Regions from separate parts of the Sodalis sp. C49 genome, predicted to be linked through region 4. Evidence: predicted binding sites of a transcription regulator. Region 4 holds the regulator's gene; each other region holds the start of a gene.
The links. Region 4 encodes PurR, which represses purine synthesis genes. Its sites were predicted from a motif close to CANGCAAACGTTTGCNTG; they were not measured.
Positions count from the first base shown of each region.

Region 1 (5,975 bases), 1.8 Mb from region 4:
GTTTCATCAAGCGTTATCCCCACCGCCCCGTCCAGGTCGGCGCGCAGGTTAATGCCGCGGGCCAGCGCGCGGCTTATCACCGCGTCTTTATCCGCCACATTGACGGTGAGGGTATCGAACCACCGGGCATGGCGCAGCGTCAGTCCCGCCGCCGTCAGGCCGGAAGCCAGGATGGCGGTCAGGCGATGGATGCGCGCGGCGATGCGTTTCAATCCTTCCGGACCGTGGTAGACCGCGTACAGGCCGGCGATATTGGCCAGCAGTACCTGCGAGGTGCAGATATTGGAGTTGGCCTTTTCGCGGCGGATATGCTGCTCGCGGGTTTGCATCGCCATGCGCAGGGCGGTACTGCCGGCCGCGTCGCGGGACACGCCGATAATACGTCCCGGCATGGAGCGCTTGACGTCGTCACGGGCGGCGAAAAATGCCGCGTGCGGGCCGCCGTAGCCCATGGGCACGCCGAAACGCTGGGAAGAGCCGAACACCACGTCGGCCCCCTGCGCGCCCGGCGCCGCCAGCAGCACCAGCGCCATCATATCGGCCGCCACGCAGCTGATGATGTGACGGGTTTTCAGTTCGGCCAGCAGCGCGCGGTAATCATGCAGTTCGCCGGTGGTGCCCGTCTGTTGCAGCAGCACGCCGAAGACGCCCTGCTGTTCCAGCGCGCGCGGGGCCGGGCCGGTGATCACCTCGAAACCGAAGGTCTCGGCGCGGGTGCGCACCACGTCCAGCGTTTGCGGATGGACATCGTCGGCGACAAAAAACACGTTGGCCTGTTTGAGCTTGCTGGCGCGCTTGGCCAGCGCCATGGCTTCCGCCGCCGCCGTGGCTTCATCCAGCAGCGAGGCGGAGGCGATATCCAGCCCGGTCAGGTCGAGGGTCAGTTGCTGGAAATTCAGCAAGGCCTCAAGGCGCCCCTGGGCGACCTCCGGCTGATAAGGCGTATAGGCGGTGTACCAGCCCGGGTTTTCCAGCATGTTGCGCAGGATCACCGGCGGGGTGACCACCGCGCTGTAGCCCATGCCGATATAGGTTTTAAACCGCTGGTTAAGACCCGCCATGGCCCTGAGCTCCGCCAGCGCCTGGGATTCCGTGGCCGCATCGCCGACCGCCGGAGGCGCCGGCAGCTGGATGTCGGCCGGGACGATGTGGCCAATCAACGCGTCGAGCGTCGCGGCGCCGATAGCCGACAGCATATGCGCCTGCTGCTGCGCGCTGGGGCCGATATGACGCTTGATAAAAGCGTCATGGTGTTCAAGCTGGCTGAGAGTCTGGGTCATAAACAACAATTCCTGCATCGGGCATGGGACGGGGAAAGGCAACGTGCTCGGCAGGGACAGGGGCCGGTATTCCAACGCCCTGTCCCGCCTGTTGGCCTCCGGACGGCTAATTAACCGTGCGGGGCCGGGTCTCGGCGGTGGTTATTCGTCTTCGTCGAGCGTGGCCTCATAGGCCTCGGCGTCAAGCAATCCGGCGACCTCGCTTTCGTCGTCGGCCTTGATCTGGAACAACCAGCCCTCGGTGTAGGGCGCGCTGTTCACCAGTTCCGGCGACGCTTCCAGCTCTTCGTTCACCGCCACGATCTCGCCGCCGATGGGCGCATAGATATCCGAGGCGGCTTTCACTGATTCGGCTACCGCGCAATCGTCGCTGGCGGCGAAGGATGTGCCGACGTCCGGCAGGTCGAGAAACACCATATCGCCCAGCAGTTCCTGGGCATGTTCGGTAATGCCGACGGTATACACGCCGTTACCTTCGTTGCGCACCCATTCGTGGGAGGGGGTATATTTTAGTTCTTGCGGCACATTGCTCATTGCCTTCCTCACTCTTGCAAAGTTAATTATTGAACGACCGGTTTACCGGCGCGTACAAAACCAGGTTTGGTGACCTTAACCGGCATTTCGCGGTTACGGATTAATACAATGGCGTGCTCGCCGATACCGGCGGGCACGCGGGCCAGGGCAATGCTGAAACCCAGGGTGGGCGAGAACGAACCGCTGGTTATCACGCCCGTTTTCATATTACCGTCGGCGTCGGTAAAGTGTACCGTCAGGTCGTTGCGCAGCACACCTTTTTCCGTCATCACCAGGCCGACCAGTTGGTCGGTGCCGGCGCGGCGCTGGGCTTCAAGCGCCTCGCGGCCGATAAAATCCCGATCCTCGGGCTGCCAGGCGATGGTCCAGCCCATGTTGGCCGCCAGGGGAGAAATACGCTCATCCATTTCCTGGCCGTACAGGTTCATGCCGGCTTCCAGGCGCAGCGTATCGCGCGCGCCCAGGCCGCAGGGTTTGACGCCCGCCGCCAGCAGTTTGCGCCAGAAGGACTCCGCCTCGGTTTTCGGCAGCGCAATTTCAAATCCCGCCTCGCCGGTATACCCGGTGGTGGCGATAAATAAATCCTCCGACTGCACGCCGAAGAACGGTTTCATCCCGGCCACCGCCGCCTGCTGCGCGGGGGTAAACAGCGTGCGCGCTTTCTCCTGCGCCCGCGGGCCCTGTACGGCAATCAGCGCCAGGTCGTCGCGTACCCGTACCGACACACCGTAGGGGGCCGCGTGGTCGGTCACCCAGGTGACGTCTTTGTCGCGGGTGGCGGAATTCACCACCAGGCGAAAATAAGTCTCTTCGAGGAAATAGACGATCAGATCGTCGATAACGCCGCCTGAGGCGTTCAGCATGCCGCTGTAGAGCGCCTTGCCGGGCACGGTGAGCTTGGCCACGTCGTTCGCCAGCAGGTGGCGCAGGTATTCGCGGGTGCGCGGACCCGTTAAATCGATGATGGTCATATGGGACACATCAAACATGCCCGCGTCGCGGCGCACCTGGTGATGCTCCTCCAGCTGGGAGCCATAGTGCAGCGGCATCATCCAGCCATGGAAGTCCACCATTTTCGCGCCGCACGCTATGTGCTGTTCATACAACGATGTCAGCTGGGCCATCTCGTCCTCTTTGTCGTCAAATCAGGAGCTGTAAAATTGAATTTTACGCCGCGACGCCCACAGCGAATCCGGCGGCGCAAACGATACCTTTTGCCAGAAGTTACCACTGAATCCCGGGGGAAACCATAAATTAAATTATCCTGCGGCCAGGGCGGCGCAGGCGGAGGGAATAGGCATGAATCAGCATGTTATGTTGGCAAAGTGGCGAATACGGCGCACAAACAATAAATGCCGGCCGTCAAAAGCAAAATATGATAACAAAAAACCCTGACTTTGGTCAGGGGCAAAGACTTTATTCCCGATATCGGATTAGAAAATATAATGCAAAATAGCGGGTTAAATTAGTTTATTTCAGTCAAACCGCGCCCGGTTCCAGCCATGCAGGCAGATCGTTTAACCCCATGGCCTGGCGGATGAGCCGGGGTTTGACCCCGGGTACCGTATCGGCCAGGCGCAGTCCCGCGTCGCGCACCCATTTTTTCAGCGGGTTATTGCCGTCGAACAACTGGCGGAACCCCTGCATGCCGGCCAGCATCACGGCGGCGCTATGCTTGCGGCGGCGCTCATAGCGCCGCAGGTAGGGATGATGGCCGATATCCTTGCCGGCCTGCTGCAGCCGGCGCAGCTCCGACAGCAGTTCCGCCACGTCCATAAAACCGAGATTTACCCCCTGCCCGGCCAGCGGATGGACCGTATGCGCCGCGTCGCCCACCAGCACCAGGCGGTGGGCGGCGAAATCCCGCGCATAGCGGGCGGTCAGGGGAAAGGTTAACCGTTCGCTTTGCAATTCGCATAACCCCAGCGCCAGGTTGAAGTGCGCAGCCAGCTGCGCGTTAAATCCGGCCGGCGCCTGTTCTTGGAGCGACTGCGCCATCTCGGGCGGCAGGGACCAGACGATGGAGCAAAGATGCGGATCGCTCAGCGGCAGGAACGCCAGGATGCCGTCGCCGTGAAAGGCCTGGCGCGCAATGCCGCCGTGCGGATGTTCGGTACGCACGGTGGCCACTAGTGCGTGATGCTGGTAATCCCAGAAAGTCAGCGGAATATCGGCGTAGCGGCGCAGCCAGGAGTTGGCGCCGTCCGCGCCCACCACCAGCCGGGCGGTCAGCATGCCGCCGTCGTCGAGGGTGATAAACGCTTCGTTCTCGCCCCAGGCAATCTGGCGCGGCGCGCGCGGGCACAGCAGCGTCACGTCGGACAGCTGCCCGGCCCGGCGCCACAGCGCCTGGTGGATAACCGGGTTCTCGACGATATGGCCCAGATGGGCGTAGCCCAGCTGTTTACCGTCAAAGGCGATATTGCCGAAGCCGTCGTTGTCCCAGACCTGCATGCCCTGGTAGGGATTGGCGCGCAGCGCGACGATATCGTCCCAGACCTGCAGGTGTTCCAGCAGGCGCTGGCTGGCGGCGTTGATGGCCGATACCCGCAGCGCGGGGTTATCGGCCGGCGGCACCGGCTCCGGCGCCTGTTGTTCCAGCACGGCCACGCGCATGCCGCTGCCCTGGAGTCCGCAGGCCAGCGCCAGGCCGACCATGCCGCCGCCGTTGATGACCACGTCAAATGCTTGCATAACTGTAATATCCTTTTAAAGACCGGGAACCAGCGTAAGGGTGCTAACGCGCCACCCAGCCCAGGGTTTGCCGCGCCAGCGCGGCGCGCAGCCCCGGCGAAGCGGCCATGGCGGCAAGACCCAGGTTACGCGCCACCACCAGCGGCGGATGCCGGTTGGCAAACAAATGTATCAGGCCGTCGGTAATGCCGACCGTGCGGTCCTTATCGGGCAGGCGGCGCTGCTGATAGCGCTGCAGGGTGGCGTAGGCGCCAGGGTCCTCGCCCCGCGCCAGGGCCTCGGCCAGGGTTTCCGCCAGGGTCATCACGTCACGCAAGCCCAGGTTGAACCCCTGGCCGGCAATAGGATGCAGGGTTTGCGCCGCGTTGCCCACCAGCGCCAGCCGATGGCTTACCTGGCGCGTGGCGGTGCGCAGCTGCAGCGGGTAACACTGCCGCTGCCCGCAGGCGGTAATACGCCCGAGCCGCCAGCCGAAGGCGGCTTGCAGCGCGTCGATAAACCGGCTTTCGCTCCAGCCGGTGATTTCCTGGCGCATGGACTGCGGCAGGCACCACACCAGCGCGCTGCGCCCCTGCGACATGGGCAGCATGGCCAGCGGCCCATGTTCGGTAAAACGCTCATAAGCCCGGCCCTGATGCGCCTCAGCGGTGGTGACATTGGCGATAATCGCCAGTTGCCCATAGTCCTCCTGGCGCCACTGCATATGGCAATGGCGCGCCGCCTGCGAGTGCGAACCGTCCGCCGCCACCAGCAGCGAGCCGGTCAGCTCCGTCCCGTTGTCAAGCCGCGCCAGGATATCGTCCTGGCGGCGGGTAATATCCGTAAGCGTCGCGGGGCAGTGCAGCCTTACCCCCGGCGCCTGGCGCAGCAGGGCAAATAAACGCTGCCCGGCGTCGTACAGCTCCACCACATAACCCAGCGCGGGTACGCGGTAATCGCGCGCGGACAGCGAGACTTTACCCGGATAGCCGCTATCGCTGACCTCGACACGGGTGATGGGCGTGGCGCAGGACATCAGCGAAGGCCAGACACCGATGGCGGTTAATTGCTGGCTGGTGCCCTGGGCCAGGGCGATGGCGCGGGCGTCATAACCGGGATGGCGCCGGCTTTCCGGCGCGGCCGCTTCCACCAAATCGATCTCCAGCCGCCCGCCGGTCAGGCGGGACAAGGCCAGCGCCAGGGTGGCGCCGGCCATGCCGCCGCCGATAATGATCACCGACATAGGCTAGCGCGCCGCCGCCATCAGCGCTTCGATGGCATCCGGGTCCTTGACCACCGATGCGGTGAGGTTGTCGTTGCCCTGTTCGGTGATAACGATATTGTCCTCGATGCGGATGCCGATGCCGCGATATTGCGGCGGCACATCCGCGTCCGCGGCGATATAAATGCCCGGCTCGATGGTCAGCACCATGCCCGGCTCCAGGGTCCTGCCCCGCTCCGGGGTGCCGTAGTCGCCGACGTCGTGCA
Region 1 is NZ_CP163303.1:4,609,294-4,615,268, reverse strand. Features, by position in the region: gene gcvP (aminomethyl-transferring glycine dehydrogenase) at 1-1,280, opposite strand, end outside; gene gcvH (glycine cleavage system protein GcvH) at 1,422-1,814, opposite strand; gene gcvT (glycine cleavage system aminomethyltransferase GcvT) at 1,841-2,938, opposite strand; gene ubiI (FAD-dependent 2-octaprenylphenol hydroxylase) at 3,294-4,508, opposite strand; gene ubiH (2-octaprenyl-6-methoxyphenyl hydroxylase) at 4,552-5,730, opposite strand; gene pepP (Xaa-Pro aminopeptidase) at 5,734-5,975, opposite strand, start outside.
Region 1: the regulator PurR is predicted to act here: its motif matches at 3,018-3,035, upstream of gcvT (glycine cleavage system aminomethyltransferase GcvT).

Region 2 (5,975 bases), 1.2 Mb from region 4:
GGCTCGGGCGGCATCGTGCTGGACGACGATCTGATCGCCGCCTGGAAAAAAGGCAACGCGCGCCAGCAGCTTGCCGCCGAGTACGGCCAGGCCATCCTGTTCTACCAGGCGAAAAAATACGACGACGCCCGCAGGGCGCTGCAACCCCTGCTGGCCAAACAGCCGGCCAATATCTGGTTCGTGGATTTGATGACCGATATCGATCTGGCGCAACAGCAGGCTCCCCGGGCCATTACCCGCCTGGAGGCGCTGGTGAAGGTCCAGGACAACAACGCGAATCCGGTGCTGTTGCTTAACCTGGCGAACGCCTATGTGGAGGGGAAACGTTTTGCCGATGCCAGCCGTTTGCTTAACCGCTACACCTTTAATCATCCCGACGACACCAACGGCTGGGACCTGCTGGCGCAGGCCAACGCCGGCCAGGGACTGCGCGATCAGGAACTGGCGGCGCGCGCCGAAAGCCTGGCGCTGAACGGCGAGCTGGATCAGGCGGTACGGGCGTTAAGCAGCGCCAGCTCGCAGGTTAAGCTCGGCAGCCTGCAGCAGGCGCGCTATGACGCGCGCATCGACCAGCTGCGCCAGATGCAAAAACGCTTTAAACCCTTCCAGAAGTCATAAGCATTGCGCCGGGCACGGTGCGTTGCTTATCCGGCGCGCGGCCGTTACAGATTAAGGATATCTTTGACGAAGGGAATAGTCAGCTTGCGCTGTGCGCGAATGGAGGCGTGATCGAGCTGATCGAGCGTATGCGACAGCGTGCGCATATCCCGCTCCAGCCGTTTGAGCAAAAAACGGCTGACATCTTCCGGCAGCTCAAAACCGCGCAGCCGGGCCCGCAGCTGCAGCGCGGCCCCTTTTTCCTCATCGGAGAGGGCCTGCAGGCGGTAAATCTGCCCCCAGTCCAGGCGCGAGGCCAGATCGGGCAAATTCAGGTTCAGCTGGCGCGGCGGACAGTTGCCGCTGATGATAAGCCGGGTGCGGCCCGTTTCCTGGATGCGGTTGTACAGGTTGAAAATGGCCATTTCCCAGGGTTCGTCGCCGACGATGCATTCGATGTTGTCGATGGTGACCAGCGCCAGTTGCTCCATGCCGTCCATCACCTCCGGCACAAACCAGGTGCGCTTATCCAGCGGCACATACCCCACCGCCTCCCCCCGTTGGGAAAGTTCGGCGCAGGCGGCGTGCATCAGATGGCTGCGGCCTCCCCCCTTGCGTGACCAAAAGTAAAGATAGCTGCCGTGTTCCTGCGCCAGCATGCTGTGCAGCGCCGCCAGCAACGACCTGTTTTCGCCCGGATAAAAGCTGGCGAAAGTTTCATCGTCGGGGAGATAAAGCGGTAAGGAAAGCTGTGCCGGCGTGTTCAGAAAGACCTCTATGCATACGGGCGGGAACCGATCTAGTTTATCATAGAATGGCCGCGGCGGCGTATTGCTTCACCGCCGGGCACCGGCCGCGGGTTATCCGTACACCCGTGGGCGCGAGGTTATTTTTCGGCGGATTCGGGAGCCGGGAGTTCGGTCGCCTCGATAATCACTTCTTCGCCGCGCACCAGGGTAATGACCCGGAACAGCAGGCTCAGGCCGATGCCCACCACGGTGGCCAGCGCCATGCCTTTCAGTTCGGCGGCGCCCAGATGGATTTTGGCGCCGCTGACGCCGATGATAAGGATAACCGAGGTCAGGATCAGATTTTGCGGTTTATTATAATCCACCTTCGATTCGATCAGCACCCGGATGCCCGAGGCGGCAATCACCCCGTACAGCAGCAGGGAAACGCCGCCCATTACCGGCACCGGCACCGCCTGGATGGCCGCCGCCAGCTTGCCGACGCAGGAAAGCAGGATGGCGAGGATAGCCGCGCCGCCGATAACCCAGGTACTGTAGACCTTGGTAATGGCCATCACGCCGATATTCTCGCCGTAGGTGGTATTGGGCGTCGATCCAAAAAATCCGGACAGCATGGTGGAAAAACCGTTGGCGAACAGCGAGCGATGCAGGCCGGGATCGCGCAACAGATCTTTTTTGACGATATTGGCCGTCACCACCAGGTGGCCGACGTGTTCGGCTATCACCACCAGCGCCGCCGGCAGGATGGTCAGGATGCCGATCCACTCAAAGCGCGGGGTATAAAAGGTCGGCAGCGCGAACCAATGGGCGGCGGCGACCGGGGATAAATCCACCACGCCCATCGCCCAGGCCAGCGCATAGCCCACCAGCACCCCGATCAGGATCGGGATAATGGCCAGGAAGCCGCGAAACAGCACCGATCCCAGCACGGTAACACCCAGGGTCACCAGGGAAATAATAATGGTGGAACTCGCCACCGGCGCGCCTTCCGTCGGCAGCAGCCCCGCCATATTGGCCGCGACGCCGGCCAGTTCCAGGCCGATTACCGAGACGATGGCGCCCATGGCGGCCGGCGGAAACACCACGTCAATCCAGCCGATACCGGCGACCTTGACGATCAGCGCCACCACGCAAAACAGCGCGCCGCAGGCGATAAAACCGCCCAGCGCCGCTTCATAGCCCAGCGGCAGCAACAGCAGCACCGGCGATATAAAGGCAAAACTGGAACCCAGGTACGCCGGGATCTTGCCCTTGCAGATAAACAGGTACAGCAAGGTGCCGATACCGTTAAACAGCAGGACGGTGGCCGGATTGATTTTAAATAAAATCGGCACCAGCACCGTGGCGCCGAACATGGCGAACAGATGCTGAAAGCTGAGCGGGATGGTTTGCAGTAGCGGCGGGCGTTCATCAACACCGATGGCGCGACGGGTCATGTTGAGTTTCCTTAAAGTGAGAAGCAAAAAAAAGCCGGCCTGCCGGCCGGCTTGATTTTATTTGGTGCCAAAGAGTTTATCGCCCGCATCGCCGAGGCCCGGCATAATATAGCCGTGCTCGTTAAGCCCCTTGTCGATGGCCGCGGTATACAGCTCGACATCGGGATGGGCTTTTTCCAGCGCCGCGATACCTTCGGGCGCCGCCACCAGGACCAATATCTTGATACTCTTGCAGCCGGCCTTCTTCAGTAGGTCGATGGTGGCGATCATCGAGCCGCCGGTGGCCAGCATCGGGTCGACCACCAGCGCCATGCGCTCGTCTATGCTCGAGGCCAGCTTCTGGAAATAAGGCACCGGCTCCAGGGTGGTTTCATCGCGATACATGCCGACCACGCTGATACGCGCGCTGGGCACGTTCTCCAACACGCCGTCCATCATGCCCAGGCCCGCGCGCAGGATAGGCACCACGGTGATCTTCTTGCCCTTGATTTGTTCAATTTCCACCGGACCGCACCATCCCTCGATGGTGACCTTTTCAGTTTCCAGATCGGCGGTTGCTACGTAGGTCAGTAAACTTCCCACTTCAGAGGCCAATTCACGAAAACGCTTGGTGCTGATATCATTTTCACGCATCAAACCTAATTTATGTTTCACAAGCGGGTGCTTTACCTCAACGATCTTCATCATTATTCTCCCCAAGTAGCATTAATTGCGCAAAAAAATCGCGAGATTATAACCCCTTTTATTTACTGCGCCATACGAAAATAGCTGATCCTGATCAACCGTTAAGCGAAATAAAGGCTGGACAACAAAAGCCGGGAGGGCGTTTGACATCACCACTCGCAAACGATTGCCCACGCTGTTAGAATTGCCTGCGCCAGAATACAAGCCAACATACCATCTCCGTGGGGATCTTGCAGTGACCGATAAAACCTCTCTCAGCTATAAAGACGCAGGCGTGGATATTGATGCCGGCAACGCCTTGGTAGACCGCATCAAAGGTGTGGTGAAACAGACAAAACGTCCGGAAGTCATGGGCGGGCTGGGTGGGTTCGGCGCGCTATGCGCCCTGCCGCAGAAATACCGCGAACCCATCCTGGTATCCGGCACCGACGGCGTCGGCACCAAGCTGCGTCTGGCGATGGATTTAAAACGTCACGATACCATCGGCATCGATCTGGTGGCGATGTGTGTCAACGATCTGGTGGTGCAGGGCGCCGAGCCGCTGTTCTTCCTGGACTATTTCGCCACCGGCAAACTGGATGTGGATACCGCGGCGGCGGTGATTACCGGCATTGCCGAAGGCTGTAAACAGTCCGGCTGCGCCCTGGTCGGCGGCGAAACGGCGGAAATGCCCGGCATGTATCATGGCGAGGATTATGACGTGGCGGGTTTTTGCGTCGGCGTGGTGGAAAAATCGGAAATCATCGACGGCAGCAAGGTACAGGCCGGTGATACTCTGCTGGCCCTGGCCTCAAGCGGCCCGCATTCCAACGGGTATTCCCTGGTGCGTAAGATCCTTGAGTTCAGCCAGACCGACCCGCTCACCACCCAACTGGACGGCAAGCCCCTGGCCGATCACCTGCTTGAGCCGACGCGCATTTATGTTAAGGCGCTGCTGGAGCTTATCGCGCAAACCGAGATCCACGCCATCGCCCACCTCACCGGCGGCGGTTTTTGGGAAAACATCCCCCGGGTATTGCCGGCGGACACGCAGGCGGTCATCGACGAGGGCAGTTGGCAATGGCCGGCGGTATTCGGCTGGCTGCAGCAGGCCGGCAACGTCAGCCGCCATGAAATGTACCGCACCTTTAACTGCGGCGTCGGCATGATTGTCGTGGTGCCTGCGCACAGCGCCGATCGGGCGCTGTCGTTGCTGACCGGCCTGGGCGAGACCGCCTGGAAGCTGGGCGAGATCCAGACGCTGGCCGGCGGCGAACGGGTTATTATCCGTTAATGAAAAAGCTGGTGGTGCTGATCTCGGGCGAGGGCAGCAATCTGCAGGCGGTGATCGACGCCTGCCGGCAGGAAAGAATGCCGGCACGGGTCGCGGCGGTCTTCAGCAACCGGGCCGACGCGTTAGGACTCAGGCGCGCCGCCCGCGCCGATGTGCCCGCCCGCGCGCTGCTGCCCGGCGACTATCCCGACCGCGCGTCCTTCGACCGCGCCCTATGCGAGGCCATCGACCGCTATCAGCCGGACGCGGTGATCCTGGCCGGTTATATGCGCATCCTGTCGCCGGACTTTGTCAGCCATTACGCGGGACGGATGCTGAATATCCACCCTTCCCTGCTTCCCTTGTATCCGGGCCTGCATACCCATCGCCAGGCGTTGGCCAACGGCGATCGCGAACACGGCACCTCGGTGCATTTCGTGACGGAACAGCTGGACGGCGGCCCGGTCATCCTGCAGGCGAAAGTGCCGGTCTTCCCCGGCGACACCGAGGCCGACCTGATCGCCCGGATTAAAACCCAGGAGCATGACATCTACCCACTGGTGATAAGCTGGCTGCTGGACGGCCGGCTTACGCTGCGGGAAGGCGCCGCCTGGCTGGACGGCGCGCCCCTGCCGCCGGCGGGATACGCGGCGGAATAAACGCCGCCGCGCCGCGCCATAACGCCGGCGGCAGCCACGGCGCCCGGCCGGTAAGGACGTTCACTGGGCGCCGACGCCCTTTGCCGGTAACATCGCCAGGCGAATTAGCGCAGGCGGCCGGTAATATATTCCTCGGTCTTACGCTGCGCGGGCGAGGTGAACAGCCGATCGGTGCCGGCGTATTCCACCAGCCTGCCCTGATGGATAAAGGCGGTATAATCCGATACCCGCGCGGCCTGCTGCATATTGTGGGTCACCAGCACCAGGGTGAAATGCGCTTTCAGCGAAATCATCAGTTCCTCGATGGTCAGCGTGGTGATGGGATCAAGCGCCGAGGTCGGTTCATCCAGCAGCAATACTTCCGGTTCAATGGCTATAGCCCTGGCGATGACCAGCCGCTGCTGCTGGCCGTTGGACAAGCGGAACGCATTCTCCTTCAGCCGATCTTTTACTTCATGCCATAGCGCCGCCGCGCGCAGCGCCTGCTCGGCCGCGTCGTCCAGCACCCGCCGGTCGCGAATGCCCAGCAGGCGCAGGCCGTATACCACGTTATCGTAGATGGATTTCGGAAAGGGATTGGGCCGCTGGAACACCATGC
Region 2 is NZ_CP163303.1:5,180,731-5,186,705, reverse strand. Features, by position in the region: gene ABUK12_RS23490 (M48 family metalloprotease) at 1-618, shown strand, start outside; gene hda (DnaA inactivator Hda) at 663-1,376, opposite strand; gene uraA (uracil permease) at 1,484-2,782, opposite strand; gene upp (uracil phosphoribosyltransferase) at 2,840-3,466, opposite strand; gene purM (phosphoribosylformylglycinamidine cyclo-ligase) at 3,702-4,739, shown strand; gene purN (phosphoribosylglycinamide formyltransferase) at 4,739-5,377, shown strand; gene pstB (phosphate ABC transporter ATP-binding protein PstB) at 5,482-5,975, opposite strand, start outside.
Region 2: the regulator PurR is predicted to act here: its motif matches at 3,622-3,639, upstream of purM (phosphoribosylformylglycinamidine cyclo-ligase).

Region 3 (5,975 bases), 2.7 Mb from region 4:
CATTGCTCAGGCGCAGGTTATCCACCTGCCAGGCGCCGTCTTCGTCCCGCCGCGCATTGCCGGTTAATTCCCCCTGGGATAAATCGGCGCCCAGATTATCCAGCCGCAGCTGGTTATTATTGATTTCGCCCTGCACCAGGACGTTTTCCGCCGGGATGCCGTTAAGGGTGAGGGAACGGGCGCTGATCTGGAAACGGGCGTTACGCCCCAAGGGAAAGCCGGTCTGCGGTTGCCAGGGAGTGATGCCGGCATTGACGTTTTGACCGTTCAGCTCCCAGCCGCCGTAAGGGGACTGGATGGCCATGCCATTGAGCTGCAGCACATCCGCCTGCAGCGGGAATGCCAGCGAGGCGGGGTCCAGGTTTAGGGTGCCGTCCTGCAGCTGGATGCGGTAGAAGTGATAGGGATCGGTGAATTGGCGGATGCTGAATCCGGCCACCAGCCGTTTGGCCACAAGCGTAGCCCGGCGTTCTTTTTGCCCGAAAGAGATGTTGTCGAAATAAATGTCGCCCGGATCGGACCAGTTGTGGGTGATCTTATTAAACGATAATTGGTAGCCGGTATGCTGGGTGACTAACCGGCTAACCCAGCCGGCGCCCCAGGTGGTTTGCAGCAACACGTAGATCAGGATAATTATCAATAGCACTATCAAAAGTATTGATAATAAGAGTTTCCCAATAAATTTCATTGCTCAAATCCATAGCTGTCATAAAGGTTACCCAGTTTATGCCGTAATTAACGGGGCTTCTCAATAGCCAATGTGCTTCAGACAAAAAAAAGCCGCCGTATTGATACGGCGACCGCAAAAAAATGATAGCTAACTAATTAATTATGTTCCGGCGGGAACAATAAATTCAAGATGATGGCGGTAATGCCGCCGGCGGCAATGCCGGAGGACATCAGGGTCTTCAGCCACTGCGGCGCGAACTGCAAAATCAGCGGCTGCTGCGACACGCCCAGCCCTACCGCCAACGATAGGGCGATAATCATAATGGCGCGGCGATTAAGCCGTTCACGGGATACGATACGTACGCCGGACGCGGCGATGGTGCCGAACATGACGATAGTCGCGCCGCCCAGCACCGGCTCGGGAATATGCTGTACAAAGCCGCTGACCACCGGAAACAGCCCCAGCGCAATCAGCATCAGCGACACCACAAAACCAACATAACGGCTGGCGACGCCGGTCAGTTGGATGACGCCGTTATTTTGACCGAAACAGGAGTTTGGGAAAGTGTTGAACACGGCCGACAGCATTGAATTCAGGCCGTTGGCCAGCACGCCGCCTTTCAGGCGCCGCATATAGATGGGGCCGCGTACCGGCTGTTCCGAGACGTCGGAGGTGGCGGTAATATCGCCGATGGTCTCCAGCGAAGTGACCATAAATACCAGCATCAGCGGGATAAGCAGATCCCAGTCAAAACCCAGGCCGTAATACAGCGGGGTCGGCACCATGATTATGGATTGCGCCGGCGCGGGAGCGGTCTGCGGCAACATGCCCATCATCCAGGCCGCCAGATAGCCCACCGCCATGGCGATCACCAGCGAGGCGACCCGCAGATAGGGATTGCGCTGACGATTGAGCAGGATGATGACCAGCAGCACCACGCCCGCCAGCATCAGGTTTTTCGGCGCGCCGAAGGTATGATCGCCCATGGCGGCGAAACCGCCGCCGATGGAAGTCAGGCCGACCTGGATCAGGGAAATGCCGATAATCATCACCACGATACCCGATACTAGCGGCGTAATGATGCGCCGGGCCAGGTGCAGTACGCGGGATAATAAAATTTCCGTGCAGGACGCCACCATCAGCGTGCCGAACAGGGCCGCCATCATCGTGGGCACATCGGCGCCGCCGTTTTTCAGCGCCAGGCCGCCCATGATAAGCGGCGTGACAAAGTTAAAGCTGGTGCCCTGGATGGACAGCAGGCCCGATCCCACCGGTCCCCAGGTCTTGATTTGCAGCAGTGAGGCCAGGCCGGAGGCAAACAGCGACATGCTGATAATATGCTGCGTGTCCTGCGCCGGGAGCCCCAGCGCCTGGCAGATTAACAGGCCGGGCGTAATCACGGCGACAAACATGGCCAGCAGATGCTGGCAGGCGGCAAACAGGGTTTCCGCCAGCGGCGGACGATCGTCGAGGTGATAAATCAGCTCGCTTTTGGCAACGGGAATCGGCGCGTCATCAACGTCAGTGGCTGGCATGGTCATGGGGGGAAACATTCCTGGGCGGCAAAGGAGGCATTTTAATCATCCTGTTTTTAAAAGCAAACGATTGCTCGCGACCTGCGCCCGCGCCGGTTGATATAGGTCAATGCCGGCGCAGATTTCAGGCCGGCGCCCCGGGTGCCGATGCCGGCAGGAGGGAACAAGAGGGAATACTTATGGCTCAGGCGTTGGTATAGCGCACGCGCTCCGGCATCCAGCGCTCAATCAGCGCCTGGGCGGCGGCGGGATAGTGTTGGTGGATATGGCGCGCCAGCCGCTGGACTTCCGGGATCATGGCCTGGTCGCGCAGCAGATCGGCCACTTTGAATTCCGCGTTGCCGGTCTGGCGCGTGCCCAGCAATTCCCCGGGGCCGCGGATCTCCAGATCTTGTTGCGCGATGATAAAACCGTCGTTGGTATCCCGCAGCACCTGTAGACGCCGCTGCGCGGTTTTGCTCAGGGGCGATTTATAGAGCAGCACACAGTGCGAGGCCACCGCGCCGCGTCCCACGCGGCCGCGCAGCTGATGCAGCTGCGCCAGTCCCAGGCGTTCCGGGTTCTCGATAATCATCAGGCTGGCGTTGGGCACATCGACGCCAACCTCAATAACGGTGGTCGCCACCAGCAAGTGAACCTCACCGGCCTTGAATGCCTGCATAATCTGCTGTTTTTCCTGTGATTTCATGCGCCCATGCACCATCCCGACGGTCAGTTCCGGCAGGGCGGCGGCGAGCCCCTCCCAGGTGGCCTGCGCCGCCTGGGCTTCCAGCAGATCGGATTCCTCGATGATGGTGCAGACCCAATAGGCCTGGCGCTGCTCCTGTAAGCAGGCTTGGCGCACCCGCTGGATGACATCTTCGCGCCGGGTGTCGGGAATGGCCACCGTGGTCACGGGCGTGCGGCCGGGGGGCAGCTCATCGATAACCGAGGTATCCAGATCGGCGTAGGCGGTCATGGCGAGCGTGCGCGGGATGGGGGTGGCGGTCATGATGAGCTGGTGGGGATGGAACCCCTGCGCCAGGCCCTTCTCCCATAATGCCAGGCGCTGATGCACGCCAAAGCGGTGCTGCTCGTCGATAATCACCAGCGCCAGCCCCGAGAATTGCACCTGTTCCTGGAAAATGGCATGGGTACCCACCACCATCGCCACCCTGCCGGCGGCGATGGCATCTTGCTGGGCAATACGCGCCTTGCCTTTTTGTTTGCCGGCCAGCCAGCCCACCTCAATGCCCAATGGCTCAAACCAGTTGCGAAACGTTTGCGCATGCTGCTCGGCCAGCAGTTCGGTGGGCGCCATCAAGGCCACCTGCTTGCCCTGGGCAATGGCTCGCAGCGCCGCCAGGGCCGCCACCAGGGTTTTACCCGAGCCGACGTCGCCCTGCACCAGACGCATCATCGGCACGGGTAGAGCCAGGTCGCTCTCGATTTCCGTCGCCACCCGTTGCTGGGCGCCGGTGGGCGCGAAGGGCAGCCGGCCGAGGAATTGCTGCTTGAGATGATGATCGGCGGTCAGCGCCAGCGCCAGCTCCTTGCGTACCCCAGCCCGCACCGCCAGCATACTGAGATTATGGGCCAGCAGCTCCTCCAGGATCAGCCGCCGTTGCGCCGGGTGTTTGCCCAGCTCCAGATCGGCGAGCGAAATGTCCGGCGCCGGACGGTGCAGAGTGCGCAGGGCGTCGGGCAGGCTTATCAGGCCCCGGCTCAGCTCCGGCGGCAGCAGCTCGGCAATCGGACAGGTATCAAGCAGGGTCAGCGCCTGGTCTGTCAGGCTGCGCAACGTCGCCTGGCGCACGCCTTCGGTGGTGGGATAGACGGGAGTTAACGACGGCGCGAGGGTGACGTCGTCATGATCGCCGAGCACATGATATTCAGGATGGATAATTTCGGCGCCCTGCTGGCCGCGGCGGATTTCGCCATAGGCGGTAACGCGCCGGCCGGGAGCCAGGCTATTTTTCATCGCGGCGTTAAAGTTGAAAAACCGCAGGGTCATCATGCCGCTGTCGTCGCGCATGCGGCAGGTCAACATGCGCCGCCGGCCAAAGCTGATATCGCAGGCCAGCACCTCGCCCTGCACGGTGACAAACATGCCGGGCAGCGCATCGCCAATGGGGTAGAGACGGGTGCGATCCTCGTAGCGCGAGGGCAGATGCAGCAGCAGGTCCTGCAGGTTTTCCAGGCCAAGCCGCGCAAGCCTTGCCGACTGGGCGGGGCCGACCCCTGAAAGCGAACTCAGCGGTATGGCATTCAGCAGACGGCCTTCCATCATTCAGCACTCCGTGGCAGGTAAACTGGCCCGCAATGGCGGAACGGCCATGATGTCGCGCCGGTTGGCGGCCAGGTTGTTAGTTGCGGTTACGGGTGACCCGGATGACATCCGGCATAACGCGTATTTTACGCATAATATTCGCCAGATGGACACGGTCGCGCACGGTCAGGCGGATAAACGCGCTATAGACCCGCCCGTCTTTCTCTTCGGTGTTCAGGCTTTGGATATTGGAATCGGCGGCATTGATAGCCGCGGTCAGGTTGGCCAGCGCGCCCTGGTGATTAAACATATCCGCTTTAATCTCGGCGATAAACTCCTGCTCGGTATCCAGATCCCATTCCACCGCCATGAATTTTTCCGCTTCTTTCTGGTAGCCGCGGATATTGCGGCAGGATTCATGATGAACCACCAGCCCTTTACCCGGGCTGACATGGGCGATAATCGGATCGCCGGGAATAGGGCGGCAGCATTTGGCAAAGGTGATAAGCACGCCTTCCGCGCCTTTGATCGGCAGGGTTTTGGGACCGGAAACGGAGGCGCCGGACGGCGCCATATTGGACTGGTCGCCCTGCAGATTACGGGCAATCACCACGCTCATGGCGTTGCCCAGGCCGATTTCCGCCAGCAGATCGTCCAGGGAGGCCAGTTTCATCCGGTCCAGTTCATGCTGGATATTTTCCGGCGGCACCTCGGCCAGTTTACGGCTGCCGCCAAGGGCGTGGTTCAATAAACGCCGGCCCAAACTGACGGAATCGTCGCGTTTGAGGTTTTTCAGCATCTGGCGAATTTTGGCCCGCGCCTTGGAACTGACGACAAAATTCAGCCAGGCGGCGTTGGGACGGGCGCCGGGGGCGGTAATAATTTCCACCGCCTGTCCGCTGGTCAGGGCCTGGGACAAGGGGTAAGGCTGGCGATCGACCCTGGCGCCGACGCAGGCATGGCCGATATCGGTATGCACCGCGTAGGCAAAGTCCACCGGCGTGGCGCCCGCCGGCAGTTCGACGATGCGTCCTTCCGGGGTAAAGACGTAAATTTCGTCCGGAAACAGATCGGACTTAACGCTTTCAATAAATTCAAACGAGCTGCCGGCGCTTTGCTGCAGCTCCAGCAGGCTTTGCATCCAGCGCTGCGCGCGGATCTGCGCCGTGGTGCCGGTTTCACCCTGTTCTTTATAAGCCCAGTGCGCCGCCACGCCCATTTCCGCCATCTGGTCCATGTCCTCGGTGCGGATTTGTACTTCCACCGGTACGCCGTGGGGGCCGATCATCGAGGTATGCAGGGATTGATAGCCATTGGCCTTGGGAATGGCGATATAGTCCTTCACCCGTCCCGGGCGCGGTTTATACAGGCTGTGCATCTGTCCCAGTACCCGGTAGCAGGTATCCACTTCGCCGACGATGACCCGGAAGGCGTAGATATCCATGATGGAGTGAAAGCGCTGCTCTTTGAGATGCATTTTGCAATAAATGGAGTACAGATGTTTTTCGCGTCCGCTGACGCG
Region 3 is NZ_CP163303.1:3,584,781-3,590,755, reverse strand. Features, by position in the region: gene ABUK12_RS16145 (AsmA family protein) at 1-688, opposite strand, end outside; gene ABUK12_RS16140 (nucleobase:cation symporter-2 family protein) at 826-2,205, opposite strand; gene recG (ATP-dependent DNA helicase RecG) at 2,390-4,471, opposite strand; gene spoT (bifunctional GTP diphosphokinase/guanosine-3',5'-bis pyrophosphate 3'-pyrophosphohydrolase) at 4,551-5,975, opposite strand, start outside.
Region 3: the regulator PurR is predicted to act here: its motif matches at 2,265-2,282, upstream of ABUK12_RS16140 (nucleobase:cation symporter-2 family protein).

Region 4 (5,975 bases):
GATTTGGTTCAGAATGCCGGACAAAGCGCTGATGAAATATGTCCTGTATAAAGGATATATCGGCATCGACGGCATCAGCCTGACTATCGGCGAGGTGGCGGCCGATAAATTTTGCGTGCATTTAATACCGGAAACCCTGATGCGCACCACGTTGGGTAAAAAAAGGCTGGGGCAGCGGATCAATATTGAAATCGATCCCCAGACCCAGGCGGTGGTGGATACGGTGGAGCGTGTGCTGGCGCAGCGGGAAGCGGCGATTGCCGCGACGTTAAATACCCTTTAACACGCCTGTCTTGAGTGCGGTGTTGGCGGGCCTAGCGTGCCATGGGGCACTCTGGCGGCCAGGAGATGGCCGCTTCGACCCCATCGGCGCGCTCTCCCTTTAACACGCCTGCCTTGAGTGCGGTGTTGGCGGGCCAGGCGTGCCATGGGGCGCTCTGGCGGCCAGGAGATGGCCGCATCGCCCCCATCGGCGCGCTCTCCCTTTACCACGCCTGTCTTGAGTGCGGTGTTAAAGGGCCTGGCGTGCCATGGTATTAACGGGGTACGCGAATACCGCCATCCACGCCTTCCGGGCTGAATAATACCTGCCATAAATGGATATTGCGCGCGCGGAATGCCCCCGCGCAGGCATTCAGGTAATAACTGAACATACGGTAAAAACGGTCGGAGTATTTGTTGGACAGCGCCGGCCAGGCGGCGACAAAACGTTCATACCAGGCTATGAGCGTTTTGTCGTAATCAGAGCCGAAGTTATGCCAGTCTTCCATAACAAAATGCTTTTCGCTGGCATGGGCTATCTGCTGTACCGACGGCAGGCAGCCGTTGGGAAAAATATACTTATTTATCCACGGGTCGACATTCATATCGGTGATATTCGAGCCGATGGTGTGCAGCAGGAACAGACCGTCGCGTTTCAGGTTGCGATCGATAACGTCGAAATAGGTGGCGTAATTCTTGGGGCCTACGTGTTCGAACATGCCGACTGAAACAATACGGTCAAATTGCATATCCAGATCGCGATAGTCCTGCAGCAAAATGGTGACATCCAGTCCCTCGCAGCGCGTTTGCGCCAGCTTTTGCTGCTCGGCAGAGATAGTGACGCCCTGTACCGATACGCCATAATTCCTGGCCGCGTAGGCGGCAAGCCCGCCCCAGCCGCAGCCCACGTCCAGCAGCGTCAGGCCGGGTCGCAGCTGCAGTTTTTCGCAAATCATCTTCAGCTTATCCTGCTGGGCTTCCTCGAGGGTGGTCGCCTGTTTCCAGTAGCCGCAGGAATATTGCATATAGGGATCGAGCATCTTTTCAAACAGATCGTTACCCAAATCGTAATGTTCTTTGCCCACGATCCAGGCCCTCTTTCGCGACTGGAGGTTCATCAGCCGGGCGGCGGCAATGCGTAAGGTATCTTTTAAATGATGCGGAAGTTTATTCTCCAGACCCGCCCTGAGAACACGCTGGAAAAAAATGTCCAGCCGCTCACACTCCCACCAGCCATCCATGTAACTCTCGCCCAATCCCAAAGATCCATCCTGCAATACGCGCTTAAAAAATCCCGGATTCTTGATTCGGATATCAAATGGTCTTGAACCATTGAGTTCAATACCGGCTTCAGAGAGCAATTCATGGACGATACGGTACCAATCATTATCATGAAAGCTCAGGTCTTCAACGCACGAGGAACTCATAGCTTCTCCATCACCTTTCTTCTGCAGTGCCCCGTCAGGAAAAGCACTCACCATGCCTGCGGGCTTTATAAGAATCCACGGTTATCCGTGGTGTCTGAAGTATCACCATCAACAGAGGAATATAAAGTAAACCTTAGACTGCGACTTAGCCGGGCGCTTTATAAAAGGGTGATGTCATGTTGGAAAACACGACATACTTTTATACAAATTTATTAGACAACTCGTTATAATTGTTAACGATATTGAGTATAAGCCTGCATTTTAATTTAGACAATAGCTAACGCGCTAATGTATTTCCCATTATAACTTAATGATTTCTCGCTGAAACAATAACTCTTTGCACAGAGATCATTATATGAAAAATCTTGTGTCCGAGGCGGACGGCGCTTTACATAGCAACAGACCCTGGAGGCGCCAGCCCGTTGCCCGGGCCTGGCGCGTGGCCTTAAGCGGGGAAGGGACCGTCTGCGACCGAACGGCGTTCAATCAGCGACGGATGGACTTCGATGGTTTTGGCGTTCTCGCGTTTGCTGGTAATCCTATCGAGCAGCATGGTAAGCGCCGCCTCGCCCAAATCCTCTTTAGGCTGATGGATGGTGGTCAGCGCCGGGCTGAAAAAGCACGAATTGCGCACGTTGTCGTAGCCGATGATAGAAATATCCTCAGGTACGCTCAGGCCCATTTCATTAATGGCGCACAGTGCGCCCATGGCCATAATGTCGCCGCCGCAGAAGACCGCGGTGGGACGCGGCGTTTGCGCCAGGATTTGTTTCATCGCCAGGTAGCCGGATTCAGGCTCGAAATTGCCTTGCACAATCCAGCGGTCGTTTAACGGGATGCCGGCCTCCGCCATGGCATGCAGATAGCCGCGGTGGCGGCCGCCGCCGGTGTTGCGCGCCAGCTGTCCGGGAATGGCGCCGATGGCGCGATGGCCGCGTTTAAGCAAATATTGCGTCGCCATATAACCGCCGGCAAAGGCGTTATCGATAATGGTGTCGGTAAAATCACGGCGGGCCTCACCCCAATCCATGACCACCATGGGGATATGCTGATATTCCTCAAGCATATCCAGCAGCGTTTCGGGATACTCGGCGCACATCACCAGCAGGCCGTCGACGCGCTTTTGCGCCAGCATCGCCAGATAGGCGCGCTGTTTTTCGAGATCATTGTGCGAATTGCACAATATCAGGGTATAACCGCGAGCAAAGCAATGGTGCTCAATCGCCTCGATAATTTCGGCGAAATAGGGCGCCTCGCTGGTGCTGGCGAGCAGGCCGATGGACTTGGTGCGATTGACCTTCAGGCTGCGCGCCACGGCGCTGGGTGAATAATGCAGTTGTTTAATGGCGTCCAGCACGGCAATTTGAGTGTCTTGCGCAACAAAACGGGTTTTATTGATCACATGCGAAACGGTGGTTGTCGATACATTAGCGCGTTTTGCCACATCTTTAATGGTTGCCATGCCTTTGATACTCCCGTACGCCCTGGCTGGAATAATGTCTGTCGAAGGCGCAAGCACTTTCCGACGCTGTGGAATTAACCGCTAATTTTCGTTCATCCCGCGCCAAAGTGAAAGTGTTAAATGTGGCGGCTACAGGTTGGGAGCAAGCTTTTTCATCGCTGTTATGGCAAACTGACGATAACTGCTCTGCGGGCCGGTGGATAAGGCCGGCGCCCTGGTTTACGTTAAGGAGATAGAATGGACAGCGATTTAAAAATGTCGTTACTGACCACGGTGTTCTCGCTGCTGGTGATTATTGTCTTCAGCTTTACCGCCGTCATGAACTGACACCCTCTCGGTTCAGATATAAAAAAGAGGAGCCTTGGCTCCTCTTTTTTTTCCGGCGCGCCTTCAGCGGATATTTTTCGGCGTGACCACCCGGCGGGCGCCCACGTAATGATCCTGCCAATAATCCTCACTCAGATAGCTGATACGGATATCGCTGCCGGTGCGGGGCGACTGGATAAAGCGACCATTGCCAAGATAGACGCCGACGTGATCCGCCGCGCCGCGATTGGAAATATGGAAAAAGACCAGGTCGCCGCTTTCCAGCTCGTCTTTCTTAACCGGCGCTGCGTCGCGCAGGTGGTACATTTCGTTGGCGGTGCGCGGCATATGGATGCGTACCACATCCTTGTAGGCATAATAAATCAGGCCGCTGCAGTCAAAGCCGGTATTAGGCGACATGCCGCCCCAACGGTAAGGCTTGCCCATTTGGGAGAGGAGTTTATTCATGGCGGTAAGCTTGGCGGTCTGGTAGCGTTTCTTATGGCTCTCGCTCATCTTTATCGGCTGATCGTTGGCCACCAGTTCTACCGCCGCCTGATCTTTTATCATCCGGTGCCGGCCGTAACCTTTTTTATAGCCTTTTTTCGGCGGAGTGAAGGAGGCTATTTTTTTCGTCGCCGTGGTTTTTGATGCCTTGGCAAGAGGGGACGTTTTGCTTTTCTTCGCGCCGGTTTTCGCCACCGCGGGTTCCAAAGGCCGTTTAACGCCGGCTTTTTCATGCGCCGGTTCCGGCGATTTTTTAATGCTGGCTTTTTCACTGACGGCGGGCGCGCTGGCGACAGGTTTGCTTTTCTTGGCTATTTTTACCGGTTTGCGTTTGCGCCGGTCGCCGGTTTTTGCCGCCGCTGCCTGGGATTTGCGCTGATCGGCATTGACGCCGGCGCTCGGCGCGGCATGTGCCAGGTTCAAAAACAACTGGGTAAAAAGCAACACAAAAAGCGTAAAGCATAAACGCATGATAAACGCTATCCTTATGTGGCCCAAAATAGGGGGTTATCAACACCTCACAGGAATTTAAGCTATTTACCTCGTCATTGCATCATCAATTCACTACTTATTGTGTATAAACGTGAATAAGTTCGATTTTGCTGCATTTAACAGCGTTCAGCGGCGCTTTATTCAACATATTTTGAGGGTGTGCACCGAATGTTTCAGCCCGTTTTGTTCGGCGGCAGGGGGTAAAAGCCGCTACAGTGATAGTATTGCCTGTCCTACGTGGGCGGGCCGGGAGTGAATTGACGCGCCTTTACCGCGCGGGCCGGCAAAAAAACGTTTATTTGTTTAGCCGGTAGTGGCTAAAATGAAGAGACTGCGTGTAATCCCGCACAGTGCAGATAAGGCCAGATGCTGGCTTGAGGAAGCGAGACAATGACGACGATTGAAAAAATTCAGCAGCAGATAGCTGAGAACCCGATTCTTCTTTATATGAAAGGCTCGCCAAAATTGCCCGGCTGTGGTTTTTCCGCACAGGCAGTACAGGCGCTTTCCGCCTGTGGTGAGCGTTTCGCGTATGTGGATGTCCTGCAAAATCCCGATATTCGCGCCGAGTTGCCGAAATTCGCCAACTGGCCGACCTTCCCACAGCTGTGGGTGGATGGCGAACTGGTCGGCGGCTGCGATATCATTATCGAAATGTATCAGCACGGCGAGTTGCAACCGTTGATCAAAGAGACCGCGGTAAAATACAACTCCCAGGAAAACCAGACCCCTTCCTGAGTTCCCCGGGACGCCTGCGGATAACCCCCGCCCCTTGCGGCGGGAGTTTTTAACCGCCGGACGCAAGCATCGGCTAGGCGTGCTCGCCGGCGGCAGGCTCGCCGACGGGGGGAACAGGCCAGCCGCCGAGACGTTTCCAGCGATTAACCAGCTCACAAAATAATTCAGCGGTGCGTTCGGTGTCATAGAGCGCGGAATGCGCCTGGCCGGCGTCAAATTCGATGCCTCCGGCCGCGCAGGCTTTGGCCAACACCGTCTGGCCCAGCACCAGCCCGCTGAGAGCAGCGGTGTCGAAGGTGGCAAACGGATGGAAAGGATTACGCTTTAATGCCGCCCGTCCGGCCGCCGCCATAAGAAATCCGTGGTCGAATCCGGCATTGTGCGCGACGATAATCGCGCGGTTGCAGCCCCGATCCTTAATGCCTTTGCGCACCATTTTGAAAATTTCATGCAGCGCCTCGTACTCGCTCACCGCGCCGCGCAGCGGGTTGGTCGGGTCGATACCGTTAAAGGCCAGGGCTTCCGGCTGCAGTTGCGCGCCGGGAAAAGGCTCGACATGGAAATGCAGGCATTGGTCGGTGACCAGCCAGCCTTCATCGTCCATGTTGAGGGTGACGGCGGCGATTTCGAGCAAGGCGTCGGTTGCGGCGTTAAAGCCCGCGGATTCAATATCGATTACCACTGGATAAAAGCCGCGAAAACGGCCGCGAAGGGTATTTACATCATCAAGTTCAGCCATGCCTGTTCTTAATTTTTAAGGAAAACAGCCCGCATTATGGCAA
Region 4 is NZ_CP163303.1:854,200-860,174, forward strand. Features, by position in the region: gene ABUK12_RS03765 (riboflavin synthase subunit alpha) at 1-283, shown strand, start outside; gene cfa (cyclopropane fatty acyl phospholipid synthase) at 537-1,688, opposite strand; gene purR (HTH-type transcriptional repressor PurR) at 2,134-3,150, opposite strand; gene ABUK12_RS03780 (YnhF family membrane protein) at 3,388-3,477, shown strand; gene ABUK12_RS03785 (NlpC/P60 family protein) at 3,541-4,434, opposite strand; gene ABUK12_RS03790 (Grx4 family monothiol glutaredoxin) at 4,846-5,193, shown strand; gene rnt (ribonuclease T) at 5,267-5,932, opposite strand.